DNA from 2 places in the Celerinatantimonas marina genome. Region 1 is predicted to be linked to the other one. Evidence: riboswitches for the same ligand, from Rfam matches in the RefSeq annotation. Region 1 holds a riboswitch; the other holds the start of a gene.

Region 1 (7,889 bases):
TCGCTTTGGTCTGGGTCGCAAAGACATGTCCCATCGCAACATAGCTAGGAGACAGTTGCAATGCTCGCATCAGCTCATAGTAACCATGGGTACTAATCCCCAATCGCAGCCCCGCCTGAGCAATGGCTTCAATATCGACTCGACCAGCTTCAATATCATTCTGACCCAGATGAACCCCATAGGCACCATACTGAATCGCCAACTGCCAATAATCATTGATAAACAGCTGCGCCTGATACTGTTGGCTTAATGCCACACTACGTGCAATCTGTACCGACAATTGGGGATCTTGTGGGTCTTTAATTCGCAGCTGGATCGTTTTAACTCCGGCTTTCAGCAATCGTTCAATCCAATCCACACTATCCACGACCGGATATAATCCTAGCGGTTGTCGGCAACGAGCCAATGGAACGGTCGAGGCTTCAGGCCAGTAATGCGTCAGTCCCAAAGCCGCACCAACAAGACTTTGTCCCGATTCAACTCGAGGATAATCATCTCGCGCTACCGGCCATCCCACATGGGCCACGGCTCCGGGCAGCGACTGCTGAGCGCGGGCCTGACGTAAACCCGCCGTCACATAAGCCTTGCCCAAGGTAATGGCGTCCACCAACGATTCCCCCCGCGCCAACATAGCCGCAATAGCGGAGGATAAACTGCAACCGGTCCCGTGGCTATGCGCCGTATCAATTCGCTCGCAGCTTATCGCCCTGACAGAAGTTGGCGTGCAGATCAAATCGCAGCACAGAGCACTCTCCAGAGGACTATGTCCGCCTTTGGCTAATACCGCACAACCACATTCCTGAACCAACGCCATGGCTGCCTGACGCACGGTCGCCGGAGAATTTAATTCCCGGCCTGTTAAGGTTGCTAGCTCACTCGCATTGGGAGTCACTAAATCGGCCTGTGCAAATAACAGCTTAAACTCATCCAACCGTTCTATTTCTGCCAACGTATAGCCACTACTGGTAACTAATACCGGATCAATCACGATTTTAACCAAAGGATAATGCTGACGAAATGACGCTAAAAAGCGAGTGAGCAGCCGCACTTGTTCAGCATTGGCGATCATACCGATTTTAATCGCCCGAGGAGGTAACGGTGCCAGCGCTTCCAACTGCAATGCCAGAAAATCGTTCGAGCACGCTTCAACCCCCAACAATCGCTGGCTATTTTGAGCCGTCAACGCGGTAATGACGACCGAAGGAGTCACGTCCAGATCATGCATCGTCAACAGATCGGCCACAATACCAGCCCCCCCACTGCTATCTTGTGCGGCAATAATCCAAGTGGGAGATTGATTTTCAGAGTCTTTCATCAGTATCAGCTCCTGCTACGCTATGATAAAGTTCATCACCTCCGGCTTTAAATTTTTCCGCCATCTGAGAAAGCCCCTCTTCAACCCGAACCTCAATAGCATCGCCTTGAGCCCGCGCTTGAGCATAATCTCGAACCTCTTGGGAGATTTTCATCGAACAGAATTTAGGCCCACACATCGAACAAAAATGCGCCACTTTGGCTGATTGCTGAGGAAGTGTTGCATCGTGATAAGCCCGGGCGGTATCCGGATCCAGAGCCAGATTGAACTGATCTTCCCAACGAAACTCAAAACGAGCCTTACTCATCGCGTTATCCCGCACCTGAGCCCCGGGATGTCCTTTAGCCAGATCGGCGGCATGCGCAGCAATTTTATAGGTGATCAAGCCTTGTTTAACATCCTCTTTATTTGGTAAGCCAAGATGCTCCTTCGGCGTGACATAACACAACATGGCACAGCCATACCAACCGATCATCGCCGCACCAATTCCCGATGAAAAGTGATCATACCCCGGCGAGATATCCGTCACTAACGGCCCTAAGGTATAAAAAGGGGCTTCATCACATAGCGCTAACTGCCGATCCATATTTTCCCGGATCCGTTGCATCGGAATATGCCCCGGTCCTTCAATGATGACCTGCACCTCATGCTGCCAGGCGATCTGGGTGAGTTCCCCCAAAGTTTCCAGCTCAGCAAACTGCGCCGCATCGTTGGCATCGGCAATCGAGCCCGGACGCAGCCCATCCCCAAGACTCAGGCTCACATCATACTGCTGACAGATCTCGCAGATTTCTGCAAAATGGGTGTACAGAAAGCTTTCCTGATGATGGGCCAAACACCATTTCGCCATAATCGAGCCGCCCCGGGACACAATCCCGGTCAGACGATTGGCGGTCAGTGGCACATGATGCAATCGAAGCCCGGCATGGATGGTAAAGTAATCCACCCCTTGTTCAGCCTGCTCAATGAGCGTATCCCGAAACATCTCCCAATTCAGGCGCTCAGCAATACCATTGACCTTTTCCAGCGCCTGATAAATCGGCACGGTTCCAATCGGAACCGGAGAGTTGCGAATGATCCACTCCCGCATCTCATGAATATTGCGCCCGGTTGACAGATCCATTACCGTATCCGCACCCCAGCGAGTCGCCCAAACCAATTTTTCGATTTCTTCTTCCATCGATGAACTCATCGCTGAATTGCCGATATTGGCATTCACCTTCACCAAAAAATTTCGACCGATAATCATCGGTTCAGCTTCCGGATGATTGATATTGGCCGGGATAATCGCGCGTCCCCGGGCAACTTCGGATCGCACGAATTCCGCACTAATTTGAGCCGGAATCGCCGCGCCGAAAGATTCTCCAGCATGTTGGTGATCCAATACTTCATCACGCAGCTGCGCACGAGCCCCATTCTCTCGGATGGCAATATATTCCATTTCCGGGGTAATGATCCCAGCCCGGGCATAATGAAGCTGAGTTACAATTTGCCCGGCTTTCGCCCGCCGCGGTAGCGGCTGAGTCGGAAACCGAAGTTCAAAATCGTCATCGCGAGATAAACGCTCCTTGGCATAATCCGAGCTAAACTGAGTGAGTTGTTGAGTATCATCACGCTGTTCGATCCATGACTGCCGGATCTTGTGAAGCCCCTGACGAATATCAATCGTCGCATTTAAATCACTGTAACTACCTGAATTATCATACAGATAAACCGGCTCATTGGGCTGCCAACGCGGAGATTTGGCGCTGCCTAACTGGGTTGGTGTTAACGTAACTTTTCGCATCGCCACCTGAATATCGGGCCTGGAACCGGGCAGATAAACTTTTTCAGAATTGGGATACGTCTGAGCCTTGAGTTCGTGGATCAACGATCCTGTGCTATTTTTGGATGGTGTTTTTTGCATGACATCGCCTCAAATCATAAATATGGAGGCTTGTCGGGAGTATCAACAGGGGGGAATCAGCATCGGAAAATTTCAAAATCCAAGTCATGGATCATCGTTTATCACCGCTGTTTTCTCACTTGTTCCCTTCGCAGGCATTATCCTGATCAGGTGATACGGATCTTATGGGCTCAATGAACGAGCGTCACAATCTCAGCCTTTCGGCACTCCGACAAGTTGCCGATCAGTATAAATTTTTAAGACTAAAACACAAGGGCCCATCAAAGTGCCCCATGCCTGACTTTGTCGGGAACCCCACAATCAACCGAACAATTCACGATGTGAGGATTATTTCAGTTCGAGATTAGTACACAATAATTAATTGTTTTTATTGAAATTTATTTAAATTACAAAAAACTCATTACTCTGGTATACAACTTGCTCAAGGGATCAGATTGACTTCTTTTTCACTTTGCGTCAGCTCAGAGAGGCATAGCTATGACCGATACTGCGACCGCTATTCCAGAAACCGAAATGGGAACTCCGATTTTTCAGCCCGGAGCGCTGAATATCGTGATGTCTGTTCCCTGTCCCATCAAAGTTAAATTTAAAATGGTCCTTGAAACGTTTATCAACGATTATAATGCCAGCCACGACATGCCGATCTACTGCCCATCCATCATGGATGGGATCCCACATGGTCTAGAGGGGATCCTTCGAGAAGTTTCTGATGCAGAAATGTTACCGGACTTGTGGCTCAGTACCAGTATGCGAACCGCACTTTCGCAACCGTTTCGTTCTCGATTTGTGGATACCGGTCTGCTTCAGGGGATCAATGATGATGTAAGTCAGTTTCCCTCTCGTTTTAAAGAGGCGGCAACGCAATACAATCTTGGTTTTTTTGCCTTTGGGAACTGGTCATTATTATGTGATCTCAGCGTGAAAACCGCCCCCCCCTATCCCCAGACTTGGGAAGATTTACTCGATCCAATCTATCAAGGACAAATTGCTATTCACGGCTGTCACGGTGAAGTCGGAGGTATGACACTGCTACAAATCCTACACCAACGCTATGGGGATGAACGAATTTGCCAACTGGCTCAAAACATCGGAGGAGTCCGACATTTTTCGAAACTCATCAAAGCCGTTGACTCCAACGATAAAGAACGGGTGGCCTATAACATTCTGCCCAATGCCATCATCAATCAACTCCCATCCCGAAAACGAGCCGCCATTATTGAACTGAAAGATGGTCCACTACTCACCCCGATGACGCTGTTTGCCAAACGAGACAAACTCAAACAGTTACAACCTATTATCGATTTTCTGAAAGGACCGGACATGACACCCGTGTTTAGCCTTGGCGGTTTTATCAAACCCGAGTTGATGGACTGGTCCAAACCCTATCTCTTCCCGGACTGGGATATCCTGCTTCAGACCGATCACGCCAAACAATCTGAACACTTAAACACGACCTTTATCGACGCGCTCGCGCCCGGACTCATGACGGTATAATTATGAAACTTATTACAGTCTCAGGCCCTCCATCTTCGGGGAAAACTTCCGTACTCACGCATGTCATTACCGAAATGCGTCAAACCCAGCAGATGGGCGTTGTCAAATTCGATTGCTTGTCAACAGAAGATGATCAGCGCTACCAAGCTCTCGATGTCCCCGTCAAAGTCGGATTATCAGGCAATCTTTGTCCCGATCATTACTTTGTAAGCAACATTGAAGATTGTTTACAGTGGGGAATTGAGCAAAAATTCACCACCCTGTTTACGGAAAGTGCTGGATTATGTAACCGTTGTTCCCCTCACATCCGAGGCGTTTTAGCCGTATGCGTCATCGACAATCTGATGGGCTTAAAAACACCAAAGAAAATCGGTCCGATGCTACGACTGGCGGATATCGTAGTGATTACCAAAGGGGATATTGTATCTCAGGCCGAACGCGAAGTGTTCGCCTATCAGGTTCGCCGGGCTAATAGTAAGGCCCGGATTCTACAAGTGAATGGGATCACCGGTCAGGGAGCATTTGAACTGGCTCGGCTATTAGCGCAAGCTGATGAAACGGTCACGGTGACTGGAGGGAAGTTACGATTCGCCATGCCAGCCGCGCTATGCTCCTATTGTCTGGGCGAAACCCGTATTGGCGATGAATTCCAGCTCGGCAACATCAAAAAGATTAAGGCTAGCTCATGAATCAACAAACGCCTTCGTGGGAACATACCCCCCTCATCACATTATTCAGTCACTTTCCGGTCGCAGCCGAGGAATTTACCCGACTGCAACTCCCCAATTATTTGGCCCGACAAACACTGAATGAATATATCCAACACTTGGATGAAAACGAATTGGAAGAACTCGGATATGCACGGGAACAATTACTGGAACACTTTTTAACCCTATTACAGGAACAACAAGGAGTGTTGCAGCCGACCGTCTATTCCATTCAGTCACTCACCCTATTGCCAGGCCATAACAAAAGTGGTGAAGCCGAGCCCATCACGCTAACCCTGCGCCCAGGTTCCATTACTAGTATTGTCGGCCCCACGGGCTCAGGGAAAAGCCGACTTCTGGCTGACATCGAATGGCTGGCACAAAAAGATACCCCAACCGGACGAACGATTCTCATCGATGACAAACTCCCTGATCCGGAACACCGATTTTCACTGGAGCATAAATTGGTTGCCCAGCTTTCACAAAATATGAATTTTGTGATGGATACCTCCGTGGCCGATTTTATCCAACTGCATGCACAGAGTCGGCATCAGGATAATCCACAGATCGTTCAGACAATTCTGGATCAGGCCAACCAACTAGCCGGAGAACCCTTCGCTGCCAACACCCCGATCACCGGATTATCCGGCGGACAATCCCGAGCGCTAATGATCGCAGACACTGCTTTTTTAAGTGCATCACCAGTCGTTTTAATCGATGAAGTCGAAAATGCCGGCATTGATCGTAAAAAAGCGCTACAGCTTTTAATTCGCAATGAAAAAATAGTCTTGATTGCAACGCATGATCCACTACTGGCACTGATGGCTGAGCAACGATTAGTCATTCGCAATGGAGGAATCGCCGAGTGTCGCACCACCAGCGATATTGAACGCGAACAACTCCACAAACTCGAAATCATGGATGCCAAAGTTCAATCACTTCGTGAACGACTTCGACATGGTGAAGAGATAGTTGCCGACTAGCCCTCCTCTTTTAAGTTGTCAAATCCGTGATTCATATCCGCAGCAGGACATGAATCACTTTTCAACGAGGAACGATGACGCTTTTACGGTTAAATCCCTGAGCTGACATACATACTGATCAATAAACCCACGGATAAGCTTACATTCGCCAAGAGTGATAATTTCGCTGTGGTTTTGAGTAATCCATCCAGAATTTTAGGATCCTGACTGCGATAGACCGTCACAGCCGATTTCAAAAGAGGTATTGCCGCCAGTAAGACCAGATAGCCCGCCCGACTATGGCTCAGGGTTAAAAAGCCAATAAAAGCAAAAAATGCCCCAAAGATTAAGATCTGATGATAAATCCGAGCACTTTTCCCGCCCAAACGAACCGCCAGTGTATGTTTGCCTGCGGCTCGATCCGGCTCTAAATCTCGAATATTATTGATGTTCAAAACAGCAGCGGAAAGTAATCCACTCGCAATTGCAGGCAGCCATATCGCCGGCTCCAATGACCCGGTATGCAGATAGTAACTCCCCGCAACACCTAACAGTCCAAAGAATAAGAAGACGCTGACATCGCCAAACCCTCGATATCCATAGGGAAGTCGTCCCATCGTATAGGTAATCGCCGCAATAATGGCCATAATTCCCAAACCGATAAAACAAAGCCAAGCCTTCCAATGATGACCCAGACTTACCGCCAACAGCGCGATACCAGATAAAACGGCCAAACCGGCACACACCAACACCGCCCGTTTCATAGCAGATAACGAAATCACTCCCGATTGCACGGCTCGTCGCGGACCGACACGCGTTTCATCATCCGTACCTTTTACTGCATCCCCATAATCGTTAGCAAAATTAGATAAAATCTGCAGCAATAACGCCGTCACTAATGATAGAACGAACACCGAACTACGGAAGCTATGATGATACACAGCCAAAGCACTACCCAACAATATCGATGCGGTCGCAACCGGTAATGTCCGCAATCGCATTGCTTCTATCCATGCTGATATAACCATTTGTCATCCTACCCTGTCGTAAAAACATCCACCTTTGTTTCTGGTCAAAACGGATCCATATCCTTCTGTTCAGCCTTGCCAAAAACAGTTACATTGAACCATTAATTGCCGGCTTATGGGATCAGTAGTTCATTAATGATTGATCAAAAACAACTTGATCAAGCGCTTCATGCTTTATCCAGTCCTAATAAACGAAACTATCAGCAAATTAAGCTTTCCTGCTCAATTGTTGATGAACTGGCTTGGCTGGCCTCCCAATCCCATCCCATTCAGGGATTCTGGAAAAACCGGGCCGGAGTCAGACACTGCTATATAGGCATTTTTCGCCAAGCCGGAACGCTGGAACAGTTGGAACAGTTAAAACAACAATTTCCTCAAAGCCGATTTTATGGGGGGTTGTCATTTGATCCCCAAACCTCTCAATGGCCCGGCTTTGGCCCGCTTCGGTTTATTTTGCCCCGCATCGAATTAATCTGC
Region 2 (7,889 bases), on a different contig from region 1:
ATTAAACAGATGTTCAGGGTTATGGTGGTGGCTTTGTCGTTGAGGCACATCCTCCGGGTTTAAAATTTTTAAAGGAGGATAAAAAGGGCGTAGACAGAACTGTGAAACAGCCCGCTAAACCAAGATATTTTTGTGAAAAAAGGCCATTAAATTGTTACAAACAGCACTGATTCAACACCAGTTTTAAGATCCATAATAAACTAATAGTGATTCATCAGCTTAAATAGACTAGATAAATAATATGTTATTGCCTGCTAAACTCAGTCGTCCAAGACAACTTAAAAATGTAGTCATCCGGCAACGGTTACTCGATAAACTCGGCGACGCTAAAAATTACCATCTGGTATTGCTGACCAGCCCGGCCGGTTATGGGAAAACGACTATGGTGACCCAATGGGCGGAGCAGTTGCCGCATGTGGGGTGGTTATCCTTGGATGAACAGGATAATTTTAGCGAACGCTTTGCTGCGTATCTGGTTGAATCGGTACAGCAGGCAACGGATCAATTCTGCCAGCGTAGTTCGGTGATGGCGAATAAACGTCAGTACGCTAATTTAACGGCGTTGGTGAGTCAGTTGTTGGTCGAACTGTCGCAGTGGCCGGAACATCTGTATCTGGTGTTGGATGATTATCATCAGATCACCAGCAACGAGATCCATGATGCAATGCGCTTTTTTATTCGTAATCAGCCGGATAATGTCACATTGGTGATTTTATCTCGAATGATCCCAACCTTGGGCATTGCCCGGTTACGGATCCGAGAACGATTACTTGAAATCGATAGTCAGCAACTGGCTTTTACCCACGATGAAGCACAGCAGTTTTTTGAATGTCGGTTGCCGACTCCGGTCGCTAAAGAGCAGAGTGATAAGCTCTGCGATGAAGTGGCCGGCTGGGTTACCGCCTTTCAGTTGTTGGTCATTTCCTCCGGGATCGATGCGCATCCCCCTTTAAGTGGGCAGGGATTAGCAGGGATTAGTGCCTCGCATCTGAATGAATATCTGGTAGAAGAGGTGATCAATCGTACTCAGCCGCAGACTCGGGAATTTTTGTTGCGCTGCGGGCTACTGCGTTCCATGTGTCATCAGTTGATCGAAGCGGTGACCGGGTATCCGAACAGTCAGCAGTGGCTCGAAGAGATTGAGCGTCAGGGTCTGTTTGTTCAGCGGTTAGATGATGCCGGGCAGTGGTTCTGTTTTCACCCGTTATTTGCCAGCTTTTTGCGCCAGCGCTGCGCCTTGGAAATGGCGGAACAGTTGCCGGCAATCCATCAGGCCGCGGCACAGGGCTGGTTGGATCTGGGGTATCCCAATGAAGCGATTCAACATGCACTGTCTAGCGATAACAGCGATTTATTGATTACGATTTTAAGCGATTATGGCTGGACGCTGTTTAATCACAGTGAATTGGCGCTATTGAATAAATGTTTAGCGTCGTTTAGCAGCGAACAATTGGTGGCGTATCCCAAACTCTTGTTGCTACGAGCTTGGCTGGCTCAGAGTCAGCACCGGATCAGTGAAGCCGAATTGTTATTGGTCGATGCCGAAACATTGCTACAAGAGCACCATATTGAGATCAATCGAGAATTAAATGCCGAGTTTCAGGCGCTACGGGCTCAAGTGGCTATCAATAACGGGCAGTTAGAAGCGGCGGAGAGTTATGCCCGGCATTCGCTTGATGAATTGCCTGCCCATAATTTCTATGCGCGCATTGTCGCAACTTCAGTGATCGGTGAAGTGCTGCACTGCCGGGCACAGTTGGAGCAGGGGCTCAAAGTGATGCAGCAGTGTGAGCTGATGGCGATTGAACATGGCGTGTTTCATTATGCGTTGTGGTCATTGCTGCAACAGAGTGAAATTTTAATTGCACAGGGGCTGTTGCAGGCGGCTTACGAAGTGCAGGTACGCGCGTTTCAGCTGGTTGAAACGGAGCATCTGCAACAGCTTCCGATGCATGAATTTTTATTGCGATTGCGCTCGCAGTTACTCTGGTCCTGGGGTCGGCTGGATGAGTCGGAACAAGCCGCTCGCAAGGGGTTGGATGTTATCGCACATTATCCGGCTCGCCAGCAGTTGCAGTGTCTGGCCATGTTAGCTAAGTGTGATTTAGTCCGCGGGAATCTGGATAATGCCCGGGTACATCTGAGCCGTTGTGAGAATTTGCTCAGCGGCGGTTACAATCATATCGACTGGATCATCAATGTCGATAAACCGCGGGTGATTTATTGGCAGATGACGGGCGATCGTAATGCTGCATTACAATGGCTGGCCACCACGATGCAACCAGATGGGGCTGAAAATCATTTTCTGCAGGGACAGTGGCGTAATATCGCCAGAGCACAAATTATCGTCGGCCAGTATCAGGAGGCGGAAAAAACGCTGACGATGTTGAACAAGAATGCTGAGCAGTTGGGGTTGGTGAGCGATTTAAATCGGAACTATCTGATCCTGAATAGTTTGTATTGGCACAGCGATCAGCCGGTTCTCGCACAAAAAGCATTGATTGAAGCTTTGCGACTGGCCTCTCGGACTGGATTTATCAGCCATTTTGTCATCGAAGGTGAAATTTTGGCGCAGCAGTTACGGCAATTGCTGCAATTGGATGTATTAGGTGAGCTGGAAACTCAACGGGCTCATTCGGTATTGAGGCAGATCGATCAGCACGATAAGCATAAAGTCGCCCATTTTGATGAGCAGTTTGTGGAGCAATTATTACAGCGTCCGGATGTACCGGAGCTGGTTCGAGTGAGCCCGTTGACGACCCGCGAATGGCAAGTCCTCGGGTTGATTTATTCTGGGTTTAGCAATGAGCAGATCGCAACCGAACTGGATGTGGCCGCGACAACGATTAAGACGCATATTCGTAATTTGTATCAAAAATTGGGGATTAGTCATCGCCGGGAAGCTATTGCTCAGGCTCAACAATTTTTACAGATGATGGGGTATGCTTCAGAATCGGAATAAGTTTAGTGGATCACGTATAACCCCCACCTGACCTCCCCCTTATCAAGGGGGAGGAAATTACCGAGTTCCCCTTTCTCAAGGATGGAAATTACTGAATTCCCCTTATCAAGGGGATGGAAATGACCGAGTTCCTCTTCTCAGGGGGGATGGAAATTATCGAATTCCTTTTTATCAAGGGGAGAAAATCATTGTCCCCTCCCTTTTGAAGGGGAGGGCTAGGGTGGGGTTGGTTTTTCAGTCACTTCGATCAATTTAATAATAAAAATATCAATTATAGATGTTCCATCTATTGACAACTGCGGAGCCATAGAGAGGTAATACCTCATTATTCCATGTAATCGCATGATTCATATGAACGATATTTTTAACTCCAAAGCTAATAAAAAACGACGACAGGAATTACGGGGCCATATGCCTGAACCAGAACAGCGATTATGGCATCGAATTCGCGGTCAACAGTTGGGTGTGAAATTTCGACGTCAGCATGGTATTGGAAATTACATCGTTGATTTTTACTGTCCGAAGCTTGCGTTGGTGATAGAACTAGATGGTGATAGTCACTATGTGAAAAATGCACAGCATTATGATCAGCTGCGTGATGATTTTATGGATTCCTTGGGATTAAAAATCTTACGGTTTACCAATCAACAAATCATGGATGAGTTGGATATGGTGTTACAGGTGATTTGGAATGCGGTGCATTGATAGGATGGGGGGATCGCATCAATTAACCCCCTCCCGACCTCTCCCTTAATAAAAAGGGCGGCGTTAGAGATTTTCCCTTGGATAAAAGTACTTCTCTTGTAATTCCCTCCCCTTTTTAAGGGGAGGGTTAGGGTGGGGTTGTCGAACGACTCCTTGATGATTATTTGGATAAATGAACGGATTACTTATTGAAAATAGAATGAATATTGTCGCCATAAATTTGAAGGCTGGGCGTCTGTATTTTTTGTTGAATTAATATCGCACCACTCTTTATAAAAATCAGATTAAATATCCGAGTCAAAAAATAAAAGGGAGATCAATAGGCGCGATAGTTTAAATCGGTGGGGGCCTGACAAATCTCATTTGCGGGACTTAATCGTTCATTATATAGTCAATATAGGATGGATAATGGCCGAGTGAGGGAACGTATGTGGGGTCCTAAATCACAGCAAGAACGGGAAGATGACGAAGTAAAATTGGGCATTTGGCTAGGGGAGCATGAAAGCTATCATGTTCGTTATAAAGCCAAGCAACTAGGTTATGAGTTGGATGATCCGAGCCATCGGAAACGCGATCAGGACTCGACACCGGCGACCCCGGATGTGGTAGACCGGGTATTCGATAAGATCCCGGTGAAAGTTTATGTGATTCTGGCGTTGATTTGTGGGGTTGGGCTGGGATTTATCGGTTCGGATAGAGGCCGAAATCCAGAGGGTTTCTTTTTGGGAATGGGGATCGGTGCTGCTATTGGAGCTGCAATTTTGCCACTTTTGCGGGCGCTGTTGCAGTGGTTAATAATCCTGATCCCGGTTGCCATTGTGGTGGGAATTGTATTGGCCATGATTGCGCATTAGTGGCGGGTTGGTGCTGTTTGTTCATGATGTCCCGAAGCGGTACGGATGACCGTTTCGGGTTTTTCGAAAAGGATATTCAGTGTGTTTAAATCCATCCTGAACTAAGGCCCGGTTTGCTTCATTCATCAATCATCCTCGATCGCATCTTATTCAAAATGCGTTTTATTTGAACAAAATTCAACCATGAAAGCTTAACAGCCCCTAGCCACTGGCCATCGGGCTGTGTACAATCAATGTCGACTCGGGGTGCCGTAAGGCTGAGAAAATACCCGCATCACCTGATATGGATCATGCCATCGTAGGGAAGTCATCTCACCTATCACGCATTTTTTGTGGGGATGTGGCTTCCTGTAACTTAAGGAAAAAACATGCACCACTTTGTAAATCGACGTTCTGGACTTCCTCACCCTTATTTTATGTTGCTGATGGCACCGGTCATTTGGTCCAGTAGTAATGTGATCGGCAAGCTGTCGGTTGGCCTGTTGAGTTCTTATCAATTGACTTTTTATCGTTGGTTGGTCGCGACTGTCGTGTTGGGACTGATGTTCTGGCGTCGGATCCGGGCCGACGGGTCACAACTACTGGCTCATAAATGGTGGTTTTTGATCTGGGGGGGAAGCGCCTTTTGTGTCTTTAATCTGTTGCTCTATAGTGCATTTGCCTATGGTGCGCGGGCGGTTAATGTTGCGATTATTCACAGCCTGATCCCCGTGATGACACTCGTGCTGAGTGTGTTGTTGATGCGCCAGCGAGTGCATTATTTACAAGGTGTCGGTATTGGCTGTTCTTTGTTTGGGGTGTTGTGGTTACTTACCGATGGGGCTTTGGGAGCGTTGCTGAGTTGGCGGCCGACGCCGGCGGATAGTTTAATCCTGATCTCAGCTGTGATCTATGCTGCATATTCGCTGGCGCTGCGTCGGGCTCCATCATCAGTACACTGGAGTAGCCAGATGTGGGCGATGTGTCTGGCGGCATTATTGGTCGCCACCCCATTTTGGTTGTTTGATTCGTTGCGTGGCTCGCAATGGCACTGGTTAGAGCCGGAGCATCCATCTTCGCTGCAAATCACTCGAGCACTTGCCATTATTGTTTATGTTGGGATCTTTATCGCAATTATTTCAAAGTTGTTCTATATGGAAGGCGTGATTGCATTAGGGGGAAATCGGGCGGCATTAGTGATGAATTTATTGCCGTTGTTTAGTACTGCGATGGCGTTAGCGGTGTTTGCAGATGAGCGGGCTGGATTCAGCTCAGTGTATTGGGTCGCATTGGGATGTGTGAGCCTTGGGATCGTTCTGTCGGAGTTTGGTGCGCGCCGAAGGGCCCGTCTGTGTGAACGTGTGATGGCCGAATAAATGAGATAAAGCCTGATGTTGAATCAGGCTTCATTTAGGTTTAGGGCAAAATCGTATGAAGAATCGGATCGCAGCTTAATGCAATCCAGCCACATTTAGGTGGATGGCATAGACTTTATCGGTTGCCGTGATAAATAGCGTTTGCCGGTCTTGACCACCAAAGGTGACATTGCCAACTTTTTCCGGGATCGACAGGGTTGCCAGATGCTGGCCTTCAGGTGAAAAGACCCAGACGCCACCTGGTCCAGCACTGAACAGATGATTGTCTTGATCGACGGCCATTCCATCGGGATTTCCACGCTGAGGATCATGGCTGGCATCATAGAACACCTGACCTTTGCCTAATGAACCATCAGCTTTTACCGGATAGCGCATCCAGATTTTTTGGGGTTCGGAATTGCTGACATAAAGGTATTTTTCATCGGCAGAAAAAGCGATGCCATTGGGCCGAGGTAAATCGGTCACCAGCTGTTGCAGAACCGGTTTTTTCGCTGAGCCGCCGGCATACTGGCTAGCTGCGATGATTCGGTAAACACCGTCAACCTTCAACTGTTTTTTCGGATCTTTATCGCTCTGGGTTTCCAGCCCGTATGGGGGATCCGTAAAGTACAACGAGCCATCATTTTTATATATGAGATCGTTCGGACTATTGAGCAATTTTCCTTGATAACGCATAGCGAGCGTTGTGATCCCATCACTGTAGTGTGAACCATTAAGGCGGAAGACCATGCGACGGGCGTGTCCGGCGATCGTTAACCGCCCTTCAGGATCGACGGCCATGCCGTTTGACCCCGGTTCGATGCCCGCAAAAGGTGCCGATCCCTGATATCCCGTTTTTTTAGCAAAAACATGCACACCAGAATCTGGAGTCCAACTATAGATAGTATTGTCTGGGATATCGGAGAACAGCAATTGGTTTTGATACCAAACCGGGCCCTCGACCCAGTGATAGCCTTGGGCCAGAATTTTTAGTGATGCTTGTTCCGGAATAATTTGTTCGGTTCCCGGAACGAATCGTTCGACATGTAAAGGAACTGTTGATGAAGTGGTTGTTGGGGCCGCCAGACTACTTGCGGCCGGGAAGAGTAGGGCGGCAGCGAGTAATGTTGTTTTTATATTTCGATGTTCAATCAGATCCATTGGATACTCCGGTGTTATTTTTCGTTTTGTTTTATAGAGTTATATACATGACAACCTATCGGTTTGATTTCGATGACCGATAATTGTTACCCGTAACTGTTACCGGTAACTTCGATATGAAAACTATCCCTGGGAATGATATTTCGCAACTGTATGATGCAAATTTGTTGTTATTTTGTGAGCTGAATCTGAAAACGACACTCGAAATGGAAAAAATAACGAGCGCTCAAAGAGGTGGCCGAAGATGCAATAACCGCATGACTTTTGGAGTGATAAACATCAAGTGTAGGGATTTTTAAGTGTCCATAAACGGCCCTCATTTATTGATAAATAACTTTGTAAAAAGTGTGATCCTATCCTATAACTCATAAGAGTTGTGGATCTTAAAGCGGTTATTTAGGGTTCCGTTTTGATACCTTTTTTAAAAAAGTAACTTAAATGCAAATAATGATAAAAATGATAACGCGTAGCAGCATCGCTTCTAATTGATCCCCGTGGACGGGGGGTAATGCTTCGAAGGTGGGGCGCGAGAAGTGATGGATAAAGACCTATTGAGATTGTTGTTGATCGAGAACCGTGGGCCACATGATGAGGCCTGAGACATTCAGTGGATAGAAGGAATAAATTAATGGCGATTACCAGTTATGAAATAGATAATTATCGTGTTTATCATTACAACCAAGACAATGGTTATCAACAAACAGCGGTTATTAATTGCTACTATGATAATGCATTTAAGGGGAGTCTCTATTTTTATCAGGAAGGCGCCTCGATCCCTGCTAGCTCAAAAACCAGTGCCGGATATTTGTATCTTCGTTTTAGCGGCAGTCAGTTGGGATCCATCTTAGACACGCTTCGGCAGGAAAAGCCGCT

What was found. A riboswitch is a leader RNA that binds a small molecule or an ion and turns the genes downstream of it on or off. The one in region 1 is predicted to bind thiamine pyrophosphate.
Region 2: it holds a riboswitch for thiamine pyrophosphate, as region 1 does, so the genes downstream of both, ABUE20_RS18305 (DMT family transporter) here and thiC (phosphomethylpyrimidine synthase ThiC) in region 1, are expected to answer to the same signal.

What each region holds. Positions count from the first base shown of each region.
Region 1 is NZ_JBFNXK010000008.1:175,741-183,629, forward strand. Features, by position in the region: gene thiE (thiamine phosphate synthase) at 1-1,315, opposite strand, end outside; gene thiC (phosphomethylpyrimidine synthase ThiC) at 1,302-3,221, opposite strand; TPP riboswitch at 3,328-3,442, opposite strand; gene ABUE20_RS11090 (ABC transporter substrate-binding protein) at 3,699-4,715, shown strand; gene ABUE20_RS11095 (GTP-binding protein) at 4,718-5,404, shown strand; gene ABUE20_RS11100 (ATP-binding cassette domain-containing protein) at 5,401-6,405, shown strand; gene ABUE20_RS11105 (1,4-dihydroxy-2-naphthoate polyprenyltransferase) at 6,495-7,412, opposite strand; gene ABUE20_RS11110 (isochorismate synthase) at 7,548-7,889, shown strand, end outside.
Region 2 is NZ_JBFNXK010000023.1:14,375-22,263, reverse strand. Features, by position in the region: gene malT (HTH-type transcriptional regulator MalT) at 242-2,962, shown strand; gene ABUE20_RS18315 (endonuclease domain-containing protein) at 3,314-3,667, shown strand; gene ABUE20_RS18310 (hypothetical protein) at 4,096-4,521, shown strand; TPP riboswitch at 4,754-4,843, shown strand; gene ABUE20_RS18305 (DMT family transporter) at 4,890-5,876, shown strand; gene ABUE20_RS18300 (SMP-30/gluconolactonase/LRE family protein) at 5,952-7,016, opposite strand; gene ABUE20_RS18295 (hypothetical protein) at 7,645-7,889, shown strand, end outside.